3 regions of the Vibrio sp. Of14-4 genome follow, and region 1 is predicted to be linked to each of the others. Evidence: predicted binding sites of a transcription regulator. Region 1 holds the regulator's gene; each other region holds the start of a gene.

Region 1 (8,283 bases):
TGAACAAATGGAACAGGAGTTTAATCACCCATGAATTCCAAGCACGTATCTGTGTCCCTCACCTTAGAACGCCTGTGGCAATTTAGCTTGCAATATTATGGCGTCCGAGAAGTCAAAGATGCGTGCCTTAATTTACAAAATCAGTTCAAGGGTAATGTTAACCTTTTGCTGCTCCTTAAGTGGCTAGACGAGCAGCAAGCGGCTTTTCTCAATGAAGACTGGCATAGAGTAGAAGAATGTCTGGGACGCTCTGAAACCTTACTCCACAGCTACCGAGATTTACGCCGTAAGCTCAAATCACACATTCCAGAAACCTTATATCGAGAGTCACTTCAATTCGAGCTACAACTTGAAAAGCAGCAACAGTCTGATCTAGTTGATTGCATCAATAGTATCACTTTATTGCACAATCAAGGTGAGCCACTGACCTTAAGATACTGCCGTCAACTTGGAGGAGAGCACTTACATCAAGCTTTTGCTCAACCAATTGAAGAAGTGGTGCCCAAATAGGAAGTATTATGACCCATTTTACTGCTGCTAGAGGTTTATCTAATCCGCACCTGCAAACATTGGCGCCGCGCTTTATCCGTAAAAAAGCCTTATTTGAGCCTATATGGCAAAGGCTAGAAACCCAGGATAACGACTTTCTCGACCTAGCATGGAGTGAAGAATGGCACGCAGAACAAGCGCAGAAAAAGCCTGTTTTTATTCTGTTTCACGGCCTAGAGGGCTGTTTCTATAGCCCTTATGCCAACGGCTTAATGCACGCTTTTTCCCAGCATGGCTGGCTAGCGGTAATAATGCATTTTCGTGGTTGTAGCGGCGAGCCCAACCATAATGCGCGCAGTTATCACTCCGGTGAGATAGAAGATGCGCGTTTTTTTCTCGAGCATATTGACCGCCAGTTTCCCCATCAAAAAAAGATTGCTGTTGGCATATCACTTGGTGGTAACATGCTGGCGAACTACCTCGCACAATATAATCAGGATCCACTCCTTGACGCCGCAACGATTGTTTCAGCACCACTTGATCTCTCTGCATGCTCCGCGCGCATTGAACAAGGCTTTTCTAAAATCTACAAAACCTACTTACTTTCCTCTTTGAAAAAGAGTGCGCTGCGAAAGCATCACTTAATCAAGGGAGAGTTAGATGTTTCTTATCAAAGTATCAAACGAGTGACCAAGCTATACCAATTTGATGACTTAATTACAGCGCCTTTACATGGGTTTAAAGGTGCTGATGATTATTATCAGCGCTGCTCTGCCATTCACAAACTCAAAGATATTCGTCTTCCTTTGCAAATCATACACGCAAAAGACGACCCCTTTATGACAGAGGCGGTCATTCCAAAGTACGCTCTACCAAGTAACATAGACTACCGACTCTATGAGCAAGGTGGTCATGTTGGCTTTCTGACAGGAAGTGCCATAAAACCGAGATTTTGGCTTGAAGAGACATTACCCGCTTACTATCAAAGCTTGGTACCATCTAGCTAGCGCTTTTCCTATTGCCGAACATAAAAGAAAGAGGTATTTATGATCGTTCCTTGGCAAGACATTGCCCCAGAAACCTTAGACAATTTAATCAAAGAATTTGTCCTTCGAGAAGGCACAGATTACGGCGCTGTAGAAGCTTCATTACAACACAAGATAGATCAGATAAAACAGCAACTTAAATCTGGCGATGCTGTCGTAGTTTTCTCTGAACTACATGAAAGTGTAGATATTCAACTTAAGCATAAATTTTCCTTTTAAAGCACTACATACCGTACTGTCTTTGCAAAGCATGTTATAGTGAAGTGCAACAGTGGACAGTTATTCATAGACAAGGGTTGTCATGTCAGCAAAACATCCAGTTATCGCCGTTACTGGCTCTTCAGGTGCAGGTACCACCACCACATCTGAAGCTTTTCGCAAAATGTTCAATATGATGAAAGTCAAGCCAGCTTGGGTTGAAGGAGATAGCTTTCACCGCTTTACTCGCCCCGAAATGGATGTTGAAATTCGCAAAGCTCGCGAGCAGGGGCGACACATCAGCTATTTTGGACCTCAAGCCAATGACTTTCCTGCTTTAGCTGAATTTTTCCGCAAATATGGCAATGAAGGCACAGGCAAGGTTCGACGTTATCTCCATACCTTTGACGAAGCGGTTCCCTACAATCAAATGCCTGGCACTTTTACCCCTTGGCAAGAGCTACCAGAAAGCTCTGACGTGCTGTTTTATGAAGGCTTGCATGGTGGCGTTGTCGACGGTGAAGTTAACGTTGCGCAGCATGTGGATTTTTTGATAGGCATGGTGCCTATCGTCAACCTTGAATGGATTCAAAAATTCGTGCGTGACACCCGAGACAGAGGACATTCACGAGAGGCCGTGATGGACTCGATTGTTCGCTCAATGGATGATTATCTTAATTACATCACACCACAGTTTTCTCGTACTCATATTAACTTCCAGCGAGTACCTACCGTCGATACATCAAACCCACTCAACGCCAAAGGTATCCCAAGCCTTGATGAGAGTTTTGTTGTCATCCGCCTTCGGGGAATAAAAAATGTCGACTTCCCATACCTACTGGCAATGATAGATGGCTCATTTATGTCACGTCACAACACCATAGTTGTACCCGGTGGAAAGATGAGTTTTGCAGTCGAATTGATAGTTAGGCCAATACTTCAGCAGTTGATAGAAACGGGAAAAATTGGTTAAGACTTACTTTGTATACAGGATTACTTTTGATTGCGTGATCAGGCGCACATTTTTGTACACAAAATAGCCAAGTGAAGGCGATTAAAATCAAGAAATCAATTCAAAAAAAAGATACTATTTGAAACAGAAACAAAGATGGCTTGCAGCATTTGAAAAGTGCTCTTATCCTAATAAGTCTTGATTCAAGGCTTAGCTAAAACATGGAAAGAAGCAAGCGTACCCTGCAGAGGAAGTGAGATATTATGGTTCTAGGTAAACCTCAAACTGATCCAACATTAGAATGGTTCCTTTCACACTGTCATATTCATAAGTACCCATCTAAGAGCACACTGATACACGCTGGTGAGAAAGCGGAAACGCTTTACTACATAGTTAAAGGTTCAGTTGCGGTACTTATTAAGGACGAGGAAGGCAAGGAAATGATCCTGTCGTACCTAAACCAAGGTGACTTTATCGGTGAGCTTGGTTTGTTCGAAGAAGACCAAGAACGCACAGCGTGGGTTCGAGCAAAATCACCTTGTGAAGTGGCAGAAATTTCTTTCAAGAAATTCCGTCAGCTTATCCAAGTCAACCCTGATATCCTAATGCGCTTGTCGGCTCAAATGGCAAGTCGTTTGCAGGTAACCAGTCAAAAAGTCGGAGATCTTGCTTTCCTTGACGTAACTGGCCGTATCGCTCAGACACTGCTGAATCTTGCCAAACAACCAGATGCCATGACGCACCCTGACGGCATGCAAATCAAGATCACACGTCAAGAGATTGGCCAGATAGTTGGCTGTTCACGCGAAACAGTAGGTCGCATCTTAAAGATGCTTGAAGAGCAAAACCTAATTTCTGCACATGGTAAAACGATCGTCGTCTACGGCACTCGATAACCATTGTTCTATACATAAAGCCGAGTTCATGATTGGACTCGGCTTTTTTTCTTATTTGTTAATTAGCTTGCTCTATCCTAACCTTAGTTTGAATTTCAACCGTAATTTTCAGGCAGGATGGACTCATGATTTTAAAGCTACTTTCTTCTCTGGTATTGGCTTTCAGCCTAGTTTTTTCATCAATCTCAATTGCCCAAACGACCATTATTCACCCTATCCCACGGGAAGGTTCTGAGCTAGACCAGTACGCTATCGACCTCATTCAGTTTCTTGTGGATAAATCAGGCGAAGGCATTTTGCTCCAACCTTACAAAACACCTGTTGACTCACAATCACGTAAAGTCACTCTGCTCAAAGAAGGCAAAATTACGGTAGATTGGCTAGGCGCCGATAAGACCCTTGAGCAAGAGCTACTTCCTATTCGCTACCCAGTTTTTCGAGGCCTCCTTGGCCATCGTATTTTTATCACCAATAAAACCACTGCAGCCAAACTAGGCAGCATAAACAGCATAGAGGAATTGCGTAAGCTTGGTATGATACAGGGGCAAGGCTGGGCAGATGTAAAGGTCTTAAAGTCCGGCGGATTTAAAGTGAGAGAAGTACCCAGCTTTGATAATATCTTTCGTATTGTTGATAGCGAGCGTACCGATTTATTCCCACGAGCCGTTATCGAACCCTACAGCGAAGTTGCCCAGCGCAGTCAATTATCCAACCTAGTGGTTGATGACAAACTGATGCTGATTTACCGCTTTCCTATGCTGCTGTTTGTGAGCCCTAAGAATCCTGAGGTAGCAGCTACGCTAAAAAAAGCATTTGAAGCTTCATACCAAGATGGTTCATTTGTTGAGTTCTTTGAAAAAGCACCTCTAGTGAAAAAAACCTTCGAACAAGCGGGCATAAAAAGCAGAAAAGCGTTTAGTATAGATAACCCCCACCTAAGCGAAGAAACGCGTTCGATCCCAGACCAATATTGGCTTAGCGTAACAGAATAGAAAAAGGCGCCTTAGTTGGCGCCTTTTTATTCAGAAGTCTATGTGTCCCCACTCAAGACTCGCTATTTGTACTCTCAAATATCTTATCAGCCGACGCTGCGACAAACCCAGGATATAATTCACCATTACTCATAGGGTAGCGTTTAGCAAACTCATAAAAGCCGCCAGGGATTATCTGGGAGCCTTCTGTGAAAGATACTGGCACTTTATCTGCCATGGTCGAGGATTGCTCAAGTAAAACGTCTGGTGAGCCTTTTACCTCCCCGCCTGATTCATTAATTGTGAATCCAGCTTGACGCAAATGATCATTAACCTGTTTTGCTTCATCGAACGCAGTCAGTTGATTGACACTCACGGTAAAGTGGTTGGCTCCATAGCCGTGAGCAGCAAGCCAAGAAGCGTATTCACTTTCTTTGGCAAGTTGCTGGTAGTCTTCAAAACTCAGTTGCCAAAGACGCCCGGAAGATAAAAATTCAAAGCTTGTCAGTTTGCTAGTATCAATCTGATCGACTAACTTCTTGACTATATTCTGCAATTGCGGCGAGCACTCTTCTACTTTTAGCTCACTAATAAAGACTTTAGGTTGCTTAGGATCTGGATGTTCGTAATGTTTCGCCACCAATTTTTTCGCCTCAAATTGGTAATCTCCACATGGGGTGTAACCAACATCAATAAAGGGCTTGGCTATCGCTTCCATACCAACTGGGCTTAAATTAAAAGTTCGCAGAGCGATATGGTCGTTAATCAGGGGCTCGCTTTCTTGCAATAATTGATGAATTTTATCTGCTGAGGGGCATAAGCGCTGAATATAGTCATTCCATAACGACTGAAATAAAACATCTGGCGTCATAACGCCTCCTTGTCTAGTTTATTGGGTTGAGAGTCAGCTCGCTGACCCAGCGAGCCTTCCCTTTTCGCTAAAGGTGCTATATGTGCTAGTTATAACTCCACACCAGGACTCAATGTTTCAGGTAACACGGTTTGATCGCCCTCCATCGAAGCCATTGGATAGGCACAATAATCAGCCGCATAATAAGCACTTGGGCGAAGATTACCTGAAGCGCCAGGGCCGCCAAATGGCGCGTCACCACTTGCCCCTGTCAGCTGGCGGTTACGATTAACAATGCCTGCTCTAATATGGTCGACAAAATATTCCCACTCGCTATCATCGGTAGAAACAAGCCCTGCGGATAAACCAAAGCGAGTGTCATTGGCAAGCTCGACTGCTTTCTCTAGACCTTGGTATCGAACGACTTGTAGTAAAGGACCAAAATATTCTTCATCTGGCAGCTGCGCAATTGGCGTGACGTCTATGATACCTGGAGTGACAAATGCAGCCTCACCTGCTTTAGCTTCTAACAAGCTTTGACCTCCAAGCTTAATCAGATTCGATTGAGCCTGAAGAATAAAGTCGGCTGCCGCTTTTGAAATTTGTGGCCCCATAAAGGGTGCAGGTTGCGCAAAAGGTTGATCAACATGAATCTTTTGCGTAGATTCAATCAACTTAGCAACTAAGGCCTCCCCTTTCTCCCCCACAGGAACATAAAGGCGACGTGCACAAGTACAGCGCTGGCCTGCGCTAATAAATGCCGACTGAATAATGGTGTATACGGTTGCATCTAAGTCACCATATTGCTCAGAAATCACCATAGGGTTGTTGCCACCCATTTCCAAAGCCAGCATTTTGTCTGGTTGACCAGCAAACTGACGATGCAGGATATGACCGGTATTGGCACTACCAGTAAACAACACACCATCAATACCTTTGGATTCAGCCAATGCAACGCCTGTTTCTTTAGCACCTTGAACCAAGTTAATCACGCCGGCAGGCAGACCTGCTTGTTGCCATAACTTCATTGCGAACTCGCCTGTTAGCGGCGTTTGCTCAGATGGTTTAAATACCACAGTGTTACCAGCAAGTAGGGCTGGGACTATATGGCCATTTGGCAAATGACCAGGGAAGTTATAAGGACCAAATACCGCCATGACTCCCAAAGGACGATGACGTAAAACAATCTGGTTACCTGCCGCTTCACGTTGCGCTTCACCTGTGCGGTCATGATAAGCACGAATTGAAATAGCGATTTTACCCGCCATCGCGGCCGCTTCCGTTCGGGTCTCCCACAAAGGCTTGCCCGTTTCTTTAGCGATAATCTCTGCGATTTGCTCACTGTTTTCTTTCACTTTCTCAGCAAAAGCGAGCACGATTGATTCACGTTCTGTATAGCTGCATTTTTTCCAGCTCATAAAAGCATTTCGAGCGGCACTGACCGCTGACTCAACCTGCTCGGGAGAAGCACTTTGTCCTTGCCAAATTACTTCGTTGTTGTAAGGGCTGGTGGAATTTATTGCTTCGCCGTGCCCATCCAGCCACTCACCTGCAATCCAATGTGTCATATGATTATTCCTCTCAATTACTGGGCCAACATGCGAACATAGTCACCTTGCTTAACTTGCAAAGCCTCAGCCGCTTCTGGGGATAAAATGACAGACTCAGAGGCCTGATCATATGCAGCCTTAGTCGCTACCGCTCTAAAATGCTCAAAAGAAGTATTTGAGATTAGGTAATCCTGCGAGCTAGAGTGCTGCGCAATCGATACTTTTGCTCGGAATGAGTGGCGTACAGATTCGATATTGCGCATATCACACTCAACCGATGGACCACCATCGAAAATATCGACATAGTTGCGACAAGTGAATCCTTCCTTTTCAAGTAAGCGCAGCGCAGGTTTGGTGTTTTCGTGTACTTGACCTATGACCTCTTGGGCCTCTTTACTGAGCAAGTTAATGTAAATCGGCAGCTTAGGCATCAGATCGGCAATGAAGCCTTTTTTGCCAATACCGGTTAAGTAATCTGCCATGGTAAAGTCGATGGAGAAAAAGTGCTCTTGTAACCATTGCCAAAATGGTGAGTTACCTTCATCGTCAGACACCCCGCGCATTTCGGCAAATACGGTTTTAGAAAAACGATGTGGGTGCTCGGCCATCATCAAAAACCGACACTTTGACATTAACCGACCGTTCAATCCGCCGCGAAAGCTAGGTCTTAGGAATAAAGTACAAATCTCACTGCAACCTGTGTAGTTGTTACCAAAAGTCAGCAGCTTTACAACATTATTGACCCCAAGTTTTGGCGATGAGTGAACTATGGTGCTGATATGATAAGAATAAAATGGCACATCCCAACCAATGGAAGCTTCGACACCCGTGCACCCTGCTACCTCGCCACTTTCACTATCAAACCCAACCATTAAATAGCCTTCATCACCAGGCTCGGTGACATTGGGTTTGGAAAAACTGTATTCAGAGTGTGTAATACGGTTGGTCAATAACTCTTCGTTGACCGGAAGTGATGTAAATCCATGTCCAGATTCGACGGCGCAAGTATGCAAAGCATCGTAGTCCGACATTGTTATCGGGCGAACAACTAGCATCGATATTCCCTCCTGATGCATAGGTCAGCGCCACGTTCATCAAGATTTGGCTCATATCTAGCCAAATAGCATTCACAACAGGTTATAGGATTTAAGAGCCGAGGATCGTCTTAGTGTTGGGAATACCTAATGCGTGGAACTGAAAAAAGAAGATCGCCCCGCTAGGACGATCTTCCGTGTTTCTTAATTATTTACTTAGTGTTGCTAGAGCTTTATCAAGCCTTGATAAACCCTCTTCAACTTCTTGCTTAGTGATGACCAAAGATGGTGTAAAGC
Region 2 (8,283 bases), on a different contig from region 1:
CTCTGCCATCCAAATATCATGTAAGGACTCCTTCATTCGCGGTTGTACTGATTTAGGGACTTTGTTGAGTACATTAGCGGTCTTGTGTACCCAACATCGTTGCTGCTTCGTTGTCGGCCAGTGCTTTGTTACGGCATTCCAGACCCCAAGTGCTCCATCAGCGATAGCAAGCTGTGGCGCGCTCATTAAGCCTTGTGAAGTCAGTTGATTCAAAACTTCAAGCCAACTCGCTTCTGATTCTCGAAAACCATCGACAACTGCGAGCACTTCTTTTCGGCCTGTTTCATCCACCCCAAGCATAACAAGCAGACACAGCTTGTTATCCATACGCACTTTACTGTAGATACCGTCGGCCCAGACATACACAAACCGACGTTTACTGAGATCTCGCTTACGCCATTGGTGATAGTCTTCTCCCCACTATGCCTTAAGACGAAACACGGTATTGGGAGACAAGCCACCGGCATGTTTTCCAAGTAATGATTCTAAAGCGGGCTGCATGTCGCCCGTCGATATCCCACGTAAGTAGAGCCAAGGAATAAACTCTTCTAGGTGCTTAGTTCGCTTCAAGTATGGGGATCAAACGGCTATTGAACTTGATCCCGTTTTTAGAGCGATCACTAACCTTCGGGATCTTCACCTTGATGTCACCCAGCTCAGTTTGTATCGAGCGCTCAGGCTGATAACCGTTGCGTACTGCGTATTCCGGAGCAATCAGGACACCGATTCCGCAATTATCCGGACACCCATTCCCCCCTGTGTCAGCATAGTTGTCTCCTATTTATTTAACTTATTTAAGGAGACAACATGGCAAGGCCTGCAATTGATTTAGAGGTAAGAGAGCAAGGAAGAGTTTGGTTACTTCCCCCATATAGTTATTCGGTTCGGCATATTGCTGATAAATTGGATGTTGGGAATGGAACAGTTAACAAGTGGAGACAAGAATTGAAAGAAGAAGGTTTGCTGCCAACTAATGACGACGGAGGGAGTGTAAATTACAGTGCCGAACAGATATTCTCTTTTGTTATTGAGACGGCCACAATGTCCGAGCATGAGCTATCTGCCTACTGCCGAGAAAAAGGCCTCTTCGTGGAACAAGTAAAAAAGTGGCGAACTGCATCCATTCAAGCTCACCAAACGCAAAGTGAAAGTAAACACAAACAAGACTCTCAACGCCGTGCAGATAAGAAAAGAATCAAGGCACTAGAAAAAGAGTTGGCCCGAAAAGATAAAGCCTTAGCGGAAACTGCTGCCCTCCTTGTTTTGCGGGAAAAGTTCAATGCCCTCTGGGAACCAAGCGAGGAAGATTAACTCCTCTCTCTGAGCGGCTAAAAATAGTTACATTCATTGAAGAAGCTATCAATAGTGGAGCGACTAAAACTAGAGCGTGCAGCTGCGTTGGGATATCGATAAGGACGATGCAACGCTGGGTGAAAGACGACGGGCTACTTGCAAAAGCGACAAAATGTACTGATTACAGGCCCAACAGGTGCGGGAAAAACCTACGTGGCATGCGCGCTGGCCACCCAAGCTTGTGAGCAACTCTACAGCTCTCGTTATTATCGCTTAAGCCGATTGCTGGACGATTTGAGCTCAGGGCGCTTAGACGGCACCTACCAAAAACAGCTTCAAGCTCTGGCGAAGAAACAACTTCTGATAATCGATGATTGGGGAATGGAAAAACTCACCCCAGATCATGCAGGACATTTACTTGAACTACTCGAAGATCGCTATCAAGTGAACAGTACCATCATGGTCAGCCAACTCCCAGTAAAGGAGTGGTATAACATGATCGGCAACGCGACCGTCGCAGATGCACTGCTAGATCGGCTACTGCATAATAGCCACCGCATAGAATTAGGAGGAGAGTCAATGCAAAAACAGACGGAAATCATAGAGACGGCTCGATAACAATATCGAGCAATCACGCACTTTTTTCGTACTGAATCAAATGGGGCGAGATATACCAAAACGATTTCTGTCCAGAAATCAGCCATACCCAAAATAAGCAGCCAAATAAACCCCAAAAGTTTCGATCTTAGGTTTCCTCTGACAGGTGATGAAGAGTACTCTGGATAAAGTGATAGCCATAAAAAATCGCCTCTAATAATAGAGGCGATGTTTAAGAAAGCGAACTAAAAGAGCAGTGTTTACTGGCCTTTAACTTCTTTAAGACCGTTGTAAGGAGCACGTTCACCTAGCGCTTCCTCGATACGGATTAGCTGGTTGTACTTAGCAACGCGATCAGAGCGGCTCATAGAACCCGTTTTGATTTGACCTGCTGCTGTACCAACTGCTAGATCAGCAATGGTTGCATCTTCAGTTTCACCACTACGGTGAGAGATCACAGCTGTGTAGCCTGCATCTTTAGCCATCTTGATAGCAGCTAGTGTTTCAGTCAGAGAACCAATTTGGTTAAACTTGATCAAGATTGAGTTAGCAATGCCTTTCTCAATACCTTCAGCAAGGATCTTAGTATTGGTTACAAACAGATCATCACCAACAAGTTGGATCTTGTTGCCAAGTAGCTCAGTCTGGTGCTTAAAGCCATCCCAGTCAGACTCATCTAGGCCGTCTTCGATAGAAACGATTGGGTACTCTTCAACTAGACCAGCTAGGTAATGGTTAAACTCTTCAGAAGAGAAGATTTTACCTTCACCTTTCATGTTGTAGTTACCCGCTTCTTTGTCGTAGAACTCAGATGCAGCACAGTCCATCGCTAGCGTCACGTCTTTACCAAGCTCGTAACCCGCGAGTTCAACCGCTTCTTTGATTGCTGCAAGTGCAGCAGCGTTTGATTCTAGGTTAGGCGCAAAACCACCTTCATCACCAACTGCTGTGCTCATGCCTTTCGCTTTCAGTACTTTAGCTAGGTTGTGGAAAACTTCTGCACCGATACGTAGACCTTCTTTCAGAGTTTTAGCGCCAACAGGCTGAATCATAAACTCTTGAATATCAACGTTGTTATCTGCGTGTTCACCACCATTGATGATGTTCATCATAGGCAAAGGCATAGAGAATTGACCTGGAGTACCGTTAAGCTCAGCAATATGCTCAAATAAAGGCATACCTTTGGCAGCTGCCGCAGCTTTAGCATTCGCTAGAGAAACAGCTAGGATAGCGTTAGCACCGAAGTTAGATTTGTTTTCTGTACCATCTAGGTCAATCATAACCGCATCAACAGCAGCTTGATCTTTCGCATCTTTACCAACTAGAGCGTCTGCAATCGCACCATTTACTGCTTCGATTGCTTTTAGAACACCTTTACCTAAGAAACGTGCTTTATCACCATCACGAAGCTCAAGAGCTTCACGTGAACCTGTAGAAGCGCCAGATGGTGCTGCTGCCATACCAACAAAGCCACCTTCTAGGTGCACTTCAGCTTCAACGGTTGGGTTACCACGTGAGTCGATAATTTCACGACCTAGAACTTTAACGATCTTAGACATTGATGATTCCTCTCGTTCAAATATAAATGTCAAACTTAAAAGGCAGCAGCACAACTTTTGCTACTGCCTATATCCTTTTTTTACTTCTCAAACTCACCGCGGGAAAATTGACCTGCAGCTTTTACAAAACCAGCAAATAGCGGGTGTCCATCTCGCGGTGTGGAGGTAAACTCTGGATGGAATTGAGCCGCTACAAACCAAGGGTGAGCTGGATTCTCAATCATCTCTACCAATTTTTTATCCGCAGATAAACCTGACACTTTCAAGCCAGCTTTTTCAATTTTAGGTCGAAGCACATTATTGACTTCATAGCGGTGACGGTGACGCTCATGGATAGTCGCACTACCGTATAACTCTCTCGCTTTAGTGCCTTTCTCTAGGTGACACAACTGAGAACCAAGACGCATAGTACCACCAAGATCTGAGGTTTCTGTACGCTCTTCAACTTTACCTTCGCCATCAACCCATTCTGTGATCAATCCAACCACGGGGTACTTAGTCTCTTTATTAAATTCTGTTGAATGCGCACCTTCAAGACCTGCGACATTGCGCGCGTATTCGATCAGTGCAACCTGCATCCCAAGACAAATGCCTAAATAGGGAACATTATTTTCACGCGCATATTGGGCAGAGCGAATTTTACCTTCAATACCACGATCACCAAATCCACCAGGAACTAAAATCGCATCAAGGCCAGCCAACGCTTCATCACCTTTACTCTCAACATCTTGAGAGTCTACATATTTGATGGTGACATTGAGTCGATTTTTAAGACCCGCATGTTTGAGCGCTTCGTTGACGGATTTGTATGCGTCTGGTAGCTCGATGTACTTACCGACCATGCCTATGGTGACATCGCCTGTCGGGTTAGCTTCTTCGTAGATGACTTGCTCCCACTCAGACAAGTCAGCTTCAGGTGCGGTAATACCAAAACGAGCGCAAACAAGATCATCAAGGCCTTGAGATTTGATCAACTGTGGGATTTTGTAGATAGAGTCGACGTCTTTCATTGAAATGACGGCTTTCTCTGGAACATTACAGAATAATGCAATCTTCTTACGTTCATTGGCAGGGATCATGCGATCGCTGCGACAAACCAAAATATCAGGCTGAATACCAATCGAAAGCAGCTCTTTTACAGAGTGCTGAGTGGGTTTTGTTTTCACTTCACCAGCGGCGGCTAGATACGGAACCAAAGTCAGGTGCATGAACATAGCACGCTCGCGCCCTAATTCCACCGCTAACTGGCGAATCGCTTCCATAAATGGCAAAGATTCAATATCACCGACTGTACCACCGACTTCAACAATAGCGACATCATGACCTTCAGAGCCTGCAATCACACGATCTTTGATCGCATTCGTGATGTGAGGAATAACCTGAATCGTCGCACCTAGATAATCACCACGACGCTCTTTACGCAGAACATCGGCATAAACACGACCAGCAGTAAAGTTGTTACGCTTACTCATCTTAGTGCGAATAAAACGCTCATAGTGACCAAGATCTAGATCAGTTTCAGCACCATCTTCCGTTACAAAAACTTCACCGTGCTGAGTTGGGCTCATAGTACCCGGATCGACGTTAATGTACGGATCCAGCTTCATCATAGTCACTTTAAGACCACGAGCTTCAAGAATAGCGGCAAGTGATGCTGCTGCAATACCTTTACCTAGAGAGGATACGACCCCGCCAGTAACAAAAATGTAATTTGTCGTCATGTTTAACCTGAAATTGGTTGAATGAGGGAAATGGGTTTTCTTCTGGACGGGAGATAAATATACCAGAAGACCCTTATCGCCACAACGTGAAATCTATCACACTGTCATTTTTTATTTCTTGCTTCAAATCAAATTAGAATAGCGCATTTTTGGCTATGTCGAACTATGACTCTTGCTGTTTGACTTGATTCCAAAACTCGTCAAGCTGCTCTAAATCGTAGTCTTTCAATTGTTTACCTTGTGTCGCAACAATAGATTCTATCCCTTTAAAGCGGCGCATAAATTTATGATTAGCTTTACTCAATGCCGATTCAGGATCTTTTCCTAGATGACGACTTAAATTCACTGTGGCAAACAATAAATCTCCCAGCTCTAGTTCAAGTTTTTCTTCATTTGGCGATACCTGAAGCGCTTCATCCATCACCTCATCAATTTCTTCTCGAACTTTATCGACCACTGGCCCTAAAGAATCCCAGTCAAATCCATAACGGGCACACTTTTTTTGAATTTTATTTGCTCGCGATAATGCGGGTAATGAACTAGGGACAGAGTCTAAAATACTTTGTTCAGAACTGCCTTTTTCAGCCTTCTCTTTGGCTTTTTCTGCTTCCCAGTTGTCTGCAATTTCTTCTTCACTTGAAAACTCAACATCCGAAAATACATGTGGATGGCGACGAGTCAGCTTCTGGTTAACATCAGTAACAACATCGGAAAATTCAAACAACCCCTGCTCTTTCGCTAACTGACTATAAAAAATCACTTGAAACAAAAGATCGCCCAACTCTTCTTGTAAATTGGACCAGTCTCGCTTGTGAATGGCATCAACCACTTCATAGGTTTCTTCAATCGTATGTGGAACAATAGTGTCAAATGTTTGTTGTAAGTCCCACGGACATCCTTGCTCAGGGTCACGTAACTTCATCATTATTTGTTCTAATTCTTCTATTGGGTGACTCATTACTCTTTTCCTTTAAACAAAAAAGGTGAGTGGCATCAACCACTCACCTTAAAATCAAATTGAAAACCAACTAGCCTAATCTCTTCACTGACATGACGTCTTTTATCTGCTCCACCCGCTTGGAGACGCGAGATAAAACTTCGACATTGGTCACTTCAAGATCAAAGTCCATAATCGATAACTGATTGCGGTAATCAACTCGGCTCTTCATGCTGGTCACCTTTATTTTCTCATTGGCAAATAATGTGGTGATATCCTTAAGCAGGCCGCTACGTTCCATAGCCTCGACACGTACAGTGAGTATATAAGAACCCACATACCCATTTCCCCATACAGTATCGATAATTCTTTCCGCTGCATGGTGGCGAAGTTCTTCAAGTTGCTCACAATCAGCTCTATGCACTGAAATACCGCGCCCTTGTGTGATATAGCCAGCGATTTCATCACCAGGAATAGGCTGACAACAACGGGCTAAATGCGTCATCAGATTATCAACCCCTTCAACCACAACCGCATCTTTTTTCGGACGACTCAATACTGGCGGCTTGTTTTCCGCTTCTTGCAGCTTTTCAAGGGCCTGCTGATCTTCTTCTTCAGCGGTAGGTTTGTTCACCAGTGCATTGATATGGTTGATGATCTGGTTAATGCGTAAATCACCACTACCAATCCCAACATACAGTTCATCAGCGCTATTGACATTAAATCGCTTGAGAGCATATTGCTCAGCATCTTTTAGTGTTGCGCCAATTTTATTTAGCTCGGTTTCAAGGATCTCACGACCAGCTTCTAAGTTTTTCTCGCGCGATTGCTTGCGGAACCAAGCATTAATTTTAGCCCGTGCACGACCTGAAGTCACAAAACCCATCGATGGGTTTAACCAATCACGAGAAGGATTAGGCTCCTTCGAAGTAATAATCTCGACCTGATCCCCCATAGACAGCTTATGCGTAAAAGGAACAATCCGGCCCGCAACCTTGGCACCTATACAGCGATGACCCACTTCTGAGTGAATGTGGTAAGCAAAATCGAGTGGCGTGGCGCCCATAGGTAAATCGACCACATCACCACGAGGCGTGAAGGCATAAACGCGATCATCAAACACCTGACTGCGCACTTCATCCAACATTTCGCCAGAGTCTGACATCTCTTCTTGCCAATCAAGCAGTTTACGCAGCCAAGTGATTTTCTCATCGTAGCCACTTCTACCGCCACCACCTTCTTTATATTTCCAGTGAGCAGCAACTCCAAGCTCAGAGTCTTCATGCATGTCTTTAGTGCGGATCTGAATTTCTATGGTTTTCCCTTCAGGCCCAAGAATCACAGTGTGTATAGATTGATAACCATTGGGTTTGGGGTTGGCAACATAGTCATCAAATTCACTCGGTAAGTGTTTGTACTTAGTGTGGACGACTCCAAGAGCTGCATAGCAGTCTTGTAACTTATCAGCGATGATACGAACAGCGCGTACGTCGAAAAGCTCATCAAACGCCAAACTTTTCTTCTGCATTTTTCGCCAAATACTATAGATATGTTTGGGACGTCCGCTTACCTCTGCATTGATTCCTGATGTTGTGATTTCATTGGAGAGATCGTCAACAAAATCTTTTATGTATTGCTCTCGTACAATGCGTCGCTCAGACAGCTGCTTAGCAATTTGTTTATAGGTTTCAGGTTGCTGATAGCGAAACGCATAATCTTCGATTTCCCATTTAAGCTGACCTATTCCTAGACGGTTAGCGAGGGGCGCATAAATATTGGTACACTCTTTAGCTGCCGCGCAACGAACTTCACTTGGTGCCTTTTTAACTTCAATTAAGTTACAAATTCGCTCGGCCAGCTTGATGATAACACAGCGAAAGTCATCAACCATGGCGAGTAACATTCTTCGGACATTATCAACTTGAGCTGAAGCAGCGCTCCCTTCGATCGTCACGTTCAACTGTCCCAGTGCGGCCATTTCCTCCACACCATCGATCAATTTAATGGTTTCCTTACCAAAGTCTTCAGCCAAAACTTCGCGATCATAAGCCCCACTTGATACCAGAGGAAACAATAAAGCGGCAACTAAGGTAGCTTTATCCATAGAAAGCGTTGTCAGGATTTCGATCATTTCTCGGCCACGCCACAACAGCAAAGGCCTTTGTTCACTCTGATC
Region 3 (8,283 bases), on a different contig from region 1:
GCCATTACACAACTACAACCTAGTGTAAATTGGCAAATATTGATTCATTTTTACCAATTAAGCGCAAAATAACCTAATTGATCGACCGTCATACTCTACTCCGAGCCTAAAACAACAAAGCCTCCCGCAGGAGGCTCTAGAATGAGTAATCTATCTTAAGTTGGGATCACAACCGAGGACAGGTCTTCATCTTTAGGAATTTTCTTCATTTCACCCGCCACTATCTCAGCAAGTGGACCAAGAATAACTTGAACGTTATTAGCGCCCAGTTTCACTACCCCCATAGCTCCAAGGTTCTTAAGGGTCGATTCATTAATCACACTGGTATCTTTAATCGTTAAACGCAAGCGCGTGATACAAGCATCAATTGCAGTAAGATTTTCATGTCCGCCAAGGGCCTTGAGGTATTGCTTAGCAAGCTCCGATGAACTACCTGAAGCGACAAGCTCAGAGGAGTCTTCCTCTTCACGACCTGGTGTTTTAAGGTTGAATTTCACAATCACGGTGCGAAAAACCGCATAGTAGATACAGAAGAAGACTAAGCCTTGGGCTATCAACATATACCAATTTACAGCAAGTGGATTTCGTGAAGAAAGAACCATATCAACAAGGCCAGCAGAGAAGCCAAAACCTGCTATCCATTGCATTGAGGCTGCGATGTAGACTGATATACCGGTTAATAAGGCATGAAGTCCATATAGCATAGGTGCAAGGAACATGAACGAAAACTCAAGCGGTTCAGTCACGCCAGTAAAGAAAGAGGCAAAGGCTGCAGCAAGCATGATAGATGCAACTTTTTCTTTGTTCTTAGATTTCGATGTATGGTAAATCGCCAGCGCAGCACCTGGTAAACCAAACATCATAATGGGGAAGAATCCTGCCTGATACATACCAGTCACACCTACAATACCTGTACCCTCAGCAATAGATTTTGCTCCGCCAAGGAAATTAGGTATATCGTTTATGCCTGCAACATCAAACCAGAAAACTGAATTGAGTGCATGATGAAGACCAACTGGAATCAAAAGTCTGTTAAAAAACGCATATATACCAGCACCTAGCTCACCCATTCCTTGAATCGACTCACCAAAGCTCACCAGCCCACCGTAAACCGAAGGCCAAATATACATCAAAACAAAGGCGATAAAGATACCTGCAAACGAGGTTAAAATCGGAATCAAACGTTTACCGGAGAAAAATGCCAGCGCTTTGTGAAGCTCAACATGTGAAAAGCGATTATAGATCTCAGCTGAGACAATACCCACTAAAATACCGACAAATTGGTTATTAACCTTGCCAAATGCAGCAGGCACTGCACTAATATCAATGCCTTGGATTTGTGACACCGCGCTGGGAGACAGCAAAGTGGTAACCACGAGGAAACCAACAAAACCAGATAAGGCAGCAGCACCATCCTTATCTTTAGACATACCATAGGCAACACCTACAGCGAAAAGTACGGACATGTTACCAATAATCGCATTGCCGGCCGTAATACAGAACGCTGCAACCGCACTGTTTGCTCCCCAACCGGTTGGATCTATCCAGTACCCGATACCCATCAATATTGCAGCAGCAGGAAGCGTTGCGACGGGTACCATCAACGCCTTACCTACTTTTTGGAAATACCCAAGAACATTCACTATCAGTTCCCCCTATAGGATTTAATATTTTTCTTTTATGGTATTCGGTAACTTTTTTTAGCCACCCAATTTAGTTCTTCCAGTGTATGCTTTTAATTTCGCCCTGCAAATTTAAACCTTATCAATTGTGACTATTATCACCAGATTTAAGGCTAGAAAGAGGTTTTTGCTAGCAAGATCATAAAACTTATTTTACAATTCAAAAAATGGTAATTTTAGCCGTTTTGAGTGACGTTTTAAGTTTACTTGTCGTAAGCGCAAAAATAAAAACGAAGGATGAATATAGATCTCAATAACGTCTTCAATGACATTGACTTAGATAAGTTTGTTTAAGCATATGACCTGCATAATCTATTGATTACCACTCATTGATTGGGATAATTTACCTCTAATTGCAGTTCACAAATAAAGTTAAAAAAACCTTATGCATATACGATCACAAAAATAATGGCCGATGCATAAATTTAATTAATGAGGATTCGCTAAACATGTATGCGCTAACTAATTGTAAAATTTTCACCAGTAACGATATTCTCATTGATCATGCCGTCGTGATTAAGGATCAGCTGATTAGTGCTGTATGCCCGAGAGCGGAACTCGCTCATGATATCAAGATCATTGATTTAAATGGCGCGAACCTAAGCCCTGGTTTTATCGATCTGCAACTCAATGGCTGTGGCGGAGTCATGTTCAATGATGCGATAAACTCTGAAACACTCGAAATCATGCATAGAGCAAATCTAAAATCAGGATGTACTAGCTACTTACCAACGCTAATCACGTCATCTGACCAAGATATGATCCAAGCAATCAAGGCAACGAGAGAGTATCAGGCTAAATACCAGAACCAGTCTCTAGGGTTACACCTCGAAGGGCCTTATCTAAATAAAGCAAAAAACGGCATTCATAATATCGACTATATTCGCCCGTCCGATAATGAGATGATCCAGTTAATTTGCGATAATTCAGATGTCATTACTAAAGTGACGCTTGCACCTGAGCATAATGCACCCGAGCATATTCAACGTCTTAAGCAAGCTGGCATTACAGTATCAATCGGCCATTCAAATGCGACCTATCCTCAAGCTCGTAAAGGCTTCGAATCAGGCATTACCTTTGCCACTCATTTATTCAATGCTATGTCGCCAATGGAAGGTCGCGAGCCTGGTGTCGTCGGGGCTATTTACGATACACCTAGTGTGTATGCCGGTATTATTGCTGATGGGCTCCATGTTGATTATGCGAATATTAGAATTGCTCACAAAATCAAGGGGGAAAAGCTTGTATTAGTGACTGATGCCACAGCTCCTGCAGGTGCAAACATGGATTACTTTATTTTTGTCGGTAAGAAAGTATATTACCGCAATGGCAAGTGTGTTGATGAAAATGGCACACTGGGCGGCTCTGCGCTGACCATGATTGAAGCGGTTCAAAATACAGTAGAGCATGTCGGTATCGCTTTGGACGAAGCACTACGAATGGCAACATTATATCCTGCACGGGCAATAGGCGTTGACAATAAATTAGGCCTAATACGTCAAGGCATGATTGCAAACCTCGCCATTTTTGATCGTGACTTCAATGTTCAAGCGACAGTTGTTAACGGACAATATGAGCAAAGTTGAGAATGAATGGCGGACAAATAGGTAATGTAGACTTAGTAAAACAACTAAACAGCGCAGCCGTTTATCGATTAATTGATCAACAAGGCCCAATATCGAGAATCCAAGTTGCCGATGTAAGTCAGCTAGCACCTGCTAGTGTGACCAAAATAACCCGTCAGTTACTCGAGCGTGGATTAATAAAAGAGGTCGCTCAGCAAGCTTCTACAGGTGGCAGGAGAGCGATTTCATTGACCACAGAGATAGCCCCTTTCCATTCAGTCGCAATCCGCCTTGGAAGGGATTACATACAATTTAGCCTCTTCAACCTCGGTGGTGAAGAGCTATTATCAGAGTCCCAAGAGTTCTTTTATACAACACAGGACGACTTAGTCGACGGTTTGACCGCCTACCTCAGGCAATTTATCGACTCCCACCAAACCATCATAAACCAACTTATTGCGATAGGTATTATATTACCTGGGCTTGTAAACCCCGAGAATGGTGTTGTTGAATATATGCCCAACATCACAGTAGATAACCTTGCACTGGCAGACATCATAGAGCATAAGTTTCACGTACAATGTTTCGTGGGCAACGATGTTAGGGGCATGGCTTTAGCCGAGCACTATTTTGGAGCAAGTCAGGATTGTCAAGATTCTATACTGGTGAGCGTTCACCGTGGGACTGGTGCTGGCATTATCGTGAATGGGCAAGTTTTTCTCGGATTCAACCGTAATGTGGGCGAGATTGGTCACATTCAAATTGATCCATTAGGAGAACAGTGCCAGTGCGGCAACTTTGGTTGCTTGGAAACCGTCGCAGCGAACCCCGCGATTCTTGAGCGGATTAAAAAGCTAATCAAGCAAGGGTATGAATCCAGCTTGAGCGGTAAAGAAGGTTTGACTATCCAAGATGTATGCGAGCATGCCAATATTGGCGATGAGCTTGCCAAACAAAGCTTAATCCGAGTAGGCAACCAACTTGGCAAAGCGATTGCTATCACGATTAACCTTTTCAATCCTCAGAAAATTGTCATAGCGGGTGATATCACCCAATGTAAAGATATTGTCTTCCCTGCCATTCAGCGTAATGTGGAAAATCAATCATTGACCACTTTCCACAATAATCTGCCCATAGTGGCGTCTGAAATTGATAAAAAGCCGACATTAGGCGCATTTTCAATGATCAAACGTGCCATGCTCAATGGTGAGTTACTGCAAAAATTACTAGAAGATTGAGCGCGATATGTTGTTTCATACGTTAGACTTACGGGTTACATAGGTAGCCCGTTTTTAATTCATAAGAAGACTCAAATTTATATGGAACTCGTCTTACTCTCTGCTGCTTTTCTCGCTGGCTTTGTTAGCCTTAAATGTCACTTACCGCCACTGGTTGGTTTCCTCCTAGCAGGCTTTGCTCTCCATGGGTTCGGCTTTGAAAGTAATGAGACCATAGTAACACTTGCCGATCTTGGGGTAACCATACTGCTGTTTTCCATAGGGTTGAAGTTAGATGTAAAAACACTTTTATCCAAAGAGATTTGGGCAGGTGCGACTCTCCATAACTTGTTTTCTACCGCACTATTCTGCGCGGCGCTATTTGGCTTAAAGTTTCTCGGAATAAGCTCCTTAGCCAGTATGTCACCTGAGCAACTTTTGTTGTTAAGTTTTGCCCTATCTTTTTCAAGTACTGTTTTTGCCGTCAAAACCCTGCAAGAAAAGGGGGAGATGAACGCTACCTATGGCACCATTGCGATTGGTATTCTTGTCATGCAGGATATTTTCGCAGTGATATTCCTGACCGCATCAACCGGAAAAATCCCCCACTGGTACGCCATTATTTTGTTTGCCCTACCGCTTCTTCGCCCATTATTTTACAAAATACTCGACTGGGTGGGCCACGGGGAAATGCTGGTTCTATTTGGTATTTTCTTTGCCTTGGTTGTGGGAGCTGGGCTATTCAAATTCGTTGGTATGAAGCCAGATCTTGGTGCTCTAATTTTGGGTATGTTGCTCGCAGGCCACAGTAAAGCATCGGAGTTATCCAAAGCCCTGTTTAACCTCAAAGAACTCTTGTTGGTATGCTTTTTCCTCAATATCGGTCTGTCTGTCCAACCAACCATGACAGGGTTAGCATTAGCGCTACTATTTTTGCTCCTTTTACCCATAAAAGGGGTTCTGTACTTTGCTGTGCTTAATGCCTTTAAATTCAGAGTAAGAACCTCTCTGCTCGCTTCACTTAGCTTGTTTAACTTTAGTGAGTTTGGCCTTATTGTTGGGGGGCTCGCATTTAAACTCGGCTGGCTGAGCAGCGATCTGCTGGTTGCATTAGCACTTGCGGTATCGATTTCTTTTATTATCGCCTCACCACTTAACCGCAAAGGACATGAACTCTATCGTCGTTCAGGACACTGGCTAAAAGAACATGCAGCAGAAAGCCTAAACAACCGAGATAAATTGATTAATCCTGGCAATGCACAAGTGTTAATTCTCGGTATGGGACGAATTGGTACAGGTGCATATGACGAAATAGTCAGCCGTTATGGCAAAGTAAGCCTCGGAATTGAAGTAAGAGAAGATACAGCAGAGGAGCATCAGCAAGAAGGGCGAAATGTCATTGCCGGCGACGCAACAGACCCTGATTTCTGGGAGCGAATTTTGGATACAGCGAACGTTAAATTAGTACTACTTGCTATGCCTCATCACCAAGGAAATCAAATTGCCTTAGAGCAATTAAAACAAAGAGGGTTTAGTGGTCAAACAGCAGCCATTGCCGCCTATTCAGATCAAATAGAGAGCCTACTCGAAGAGGGAGTAGACGCAGCCTTCAATGTATATAGAGAAGCGGGTACTGGTTTTGCTCGCCATGTTTGTGACCAGCTTAACCCTCAGATAACTGAAAAATAACCTTCCTCATTTGAAAGGCAGTACTTTGCTGCCTTTCAAGCTACCCGTCGTTTTTTGTCTATAAAACAGGCTGACATTAAAATACATTCATAAAAGAGCCAGTTAAATTAAATAATATTTAGTGCAAACTAGTTTATATAAACTTTTTTGTTATTTATTGTTGATTTTTTTAACCAAAATGGCAGATTTTAGCTAACAGGTTAAAAAAGATTTATAAAGGAACTCATATGTGCTCTATCTTCGGTATTCTTGACATAAAAACAGATGCCCAAACACTACGCCCAGTCGCGCTCGAAATGTCCAAAAAGCTGCGTCATCGGGGTCCTGATTGGTCTGGGATCTACTCTTCTGATAGAGCCATTCTCGCTCATGAGCGTCTTGCCATCGTCGGATTAAATAGTGGTGCGCAGCCTCTGTTTAGCTCTGATAAAAAGCACATATTGGCGGTTAATGGAGAAATCTACAACCACAAGGAACTTAGAGCTCGCTACGAAGGGAGATATGATTTCCAAACCGACTCTGACTGTGAAGTTATCTTGGCACTTTATCAGGATATGGGTGAAGAACTCCTTGAAGAACTCAACGGAATCTTTGCATTCGTGCTCTATGATGAAGAAAAAGACCAATACCTTGTCGGTCGTGATCATATTGGAATTATCCCGCTATACCAAGGCTATGATGAGCATGGCAACTACTATGTCGCATCTGAAATGAAAGCATTAACGCCAGTATGTAAAACCATCAGCGAATTTCCTCCAGGCTGCTTCTATAGCTCCAAAGATGCAGAGCCAAAACGTTACTATGTTCGCGACTGGAACGAATATGCCGCAGTACAAGGCAACACAACCAGCAAAGAAGAGCTAACCGCTGCACTTGAAGCCGCTGTCAAACGCCAGTTGATGACAGATGTGCCTTATGGCGTGCTTCTATCTGGTGGTCTAGATTCATCCATTACTTCAGCCGTTGCGAAGCGTTTTGCAGCAATGCGTATCGAAGATGATGAAAAGTCAGAAGCTTGGTGGCCTCAACTGCATTCATTTGCTGTCGGTTTAGAAGGCGCTCCCGATCTTAAAGCGGCAAGAGAAGTGGCTGAAAAAATTGGCACAGTTCATCATGAAATGACCTACACCATTCAAGAAGGGCTTGATGCTATTCGAGATGTTATTTACCACATTGAAACCTATGACGTAACAACCATTCGTGCATCTACGCCTATGTTCCTTATGGGGCGAAAAATAAAAGCTATGGGCATTAAAATGGTCTTATCTGGTGAAGGTGCCGACGAAATCTTTGGTGGTTACCTCTATTTCCACAAAGCACCGAATGCTCAAGAGTTTCACGAAGAAACAGTACGCAAGCTGCTAGCACTTAACATGTTTGACTGCGCCAGAGCCAATAAATCTTTAGCAGCTTGGGGCGTTGAAGGACGAGTGCCATTCCTTGATAAAGAGTTCATTGATGTTGCCATGCGCTTAAACCCACAAGATAAAATGTGCGGCAACGGAAAAATGGAAAAGCACATACTACGCGAATGTTTTGAACATTACTTGCCAGACTCTATCGCATGGAGACAAAAAGAGCAGTTCTCTGATGGTGTCGGGTACAGCTGGATAGATACCTTAAAGGAAGTCGCAGAAAGCAAGATCACAGATCAACAAATGGAAACCGCGAAATTCCGTTTTCCTTACAACACACCGACCACAAAAGAAGGTTATGTCTACCGAGAAATATTTGAAGAGCTATTCCCTCTGCCATCGGCAGCAGAATGTGTACCAGGCGGACCTTCTGTCGCCTGTTCTTCAGCAAAAGCAATTGAGTGGGATGAATCGTTCCAAAACTGTGTGGATCCATCAGGAAGAGCAGTTCAGACAGTGCACAATGACGCTTACTGAGTCTACGACAAACTCTAACTGCATTTAGTTCTATGCTGTTCACCCCTTGATGTTGTGACAAACAACATCAAGGGGTGATTTATTATGAGCCTTTAATATCTGTGAGGAAAGCATAAGTCCTCACACATAAGCAATTGACTTATAACGCAATATTTAAACGTATAACAAAAAAATATCATGTATATGACAAGAAAATGTCAGAACCTATTTCTCATAACTGCAAACTTAGTTCCATAAA

The links. Region 1 encodes CRP, which controls carbon source genes, mostly activating them, when cyclic AMP is high. Its sites were predicted from a motif close to TGTGANNNNNNTCACA; they were not measured.
Region 2: a site for CRP is predicted at 5,256-5,271, ahead of MHN79_RS13825 (CTP synthase). Genes of this name have one in related genera too.
Region 3: a site for CRP is predicted at 1,770-1,785, ahead of nagE (N-acetylglucosamine-specific PTS transporter subunit IIBC). Genes of this name have one in related genera too.

Annotation. Positions count from the first base shown of each region.
Region 1 is NZ_JAKRGI010000014.1:55,790-64,072, forward strand. It holds gene MHN79_RS14325 (ABC transporter ATP-binding protein) at 1-34, shown strand, start outside; gene MHN79_RS14330 (TIGR02444 family protein) at 31-510, shown strand; gene MHN79_RS14335 (hydrolase) at 519-1,496, shown strand; gene MHN79_RS14340 (YheU family protein) at 1,536-1,754, shown strand; gene MHN79_RS14345 (phosphoribulokinase) at 1,837-2,706, shown strand; gene crp (cAMP-activated global transcriptional regulator CRP) at 2,949-3,581, shown strand; gene MHN79_RS14355 (amino acid ABC transporter substrate-binding protein) at 3,707-4,573, shown strand; gene MHN79_RS14360 (DUF1338 domain-containing protein) at 4,626-5,423, opposite strand; gene astD (succinylglutamate-semialdehyde dehydrogenase) at 5,513-6,970, opposite strand; gene astA (arginine N-succinyltransferase) at 6,988-8,007, opposite strand; gene MHN79_RS14375 (aspartate aminotransferase family protein) at 8,195-8,283, opposite strand, start outside.
Region 2 is NZ_JAKRGI010000013.1:84,726-93,008, forward strand. It holds partial or broken gene MHN79_RS13805 (IS256 family transposase) at 1-697, opposite strand, end outside; gene MHN79_RS13810 (hypothetical protein) at 808-1,311, shown strand; partial or broken gene MHN79_RS13815 (ATP-binding protein) at 1,447-1,911, shown strand; gene eno (phosphopyruvate hydratase) at 2,151-3,449, opposite strand; gene MHN79_RS13825 (CTP synthase) at 3,530-5,170, opposite strand; gene mazG (nucleoside triphosphate pyrophosphohydrolase) at 5,334-6,128, opposite strand; gene relA (GTP diphosphokinase) at 6,199-8,283, opposite strand, start outside.
Region 3 is NZ_JAKRGI010000011.1:109,180-117,462, forward strand. It holds gene nagE (N-acetylglucosamine-specific PTS transporter subunit IIBC) at 156-1,643, opposite strand; gene nagA (N-acetylglucosamine-6-phosphate deacetylase) at 2,132-3,268, shown strand; gene MHN79_RS12705 (ROK family protein) at 3,271-4,485, shown strand; gene MHN79_RS12710 (cation:proton antiporter family protein) at 4,567-6,153, shown strand; gene asnB (asparagine synthase B) at 6,381-8,045, shown strand.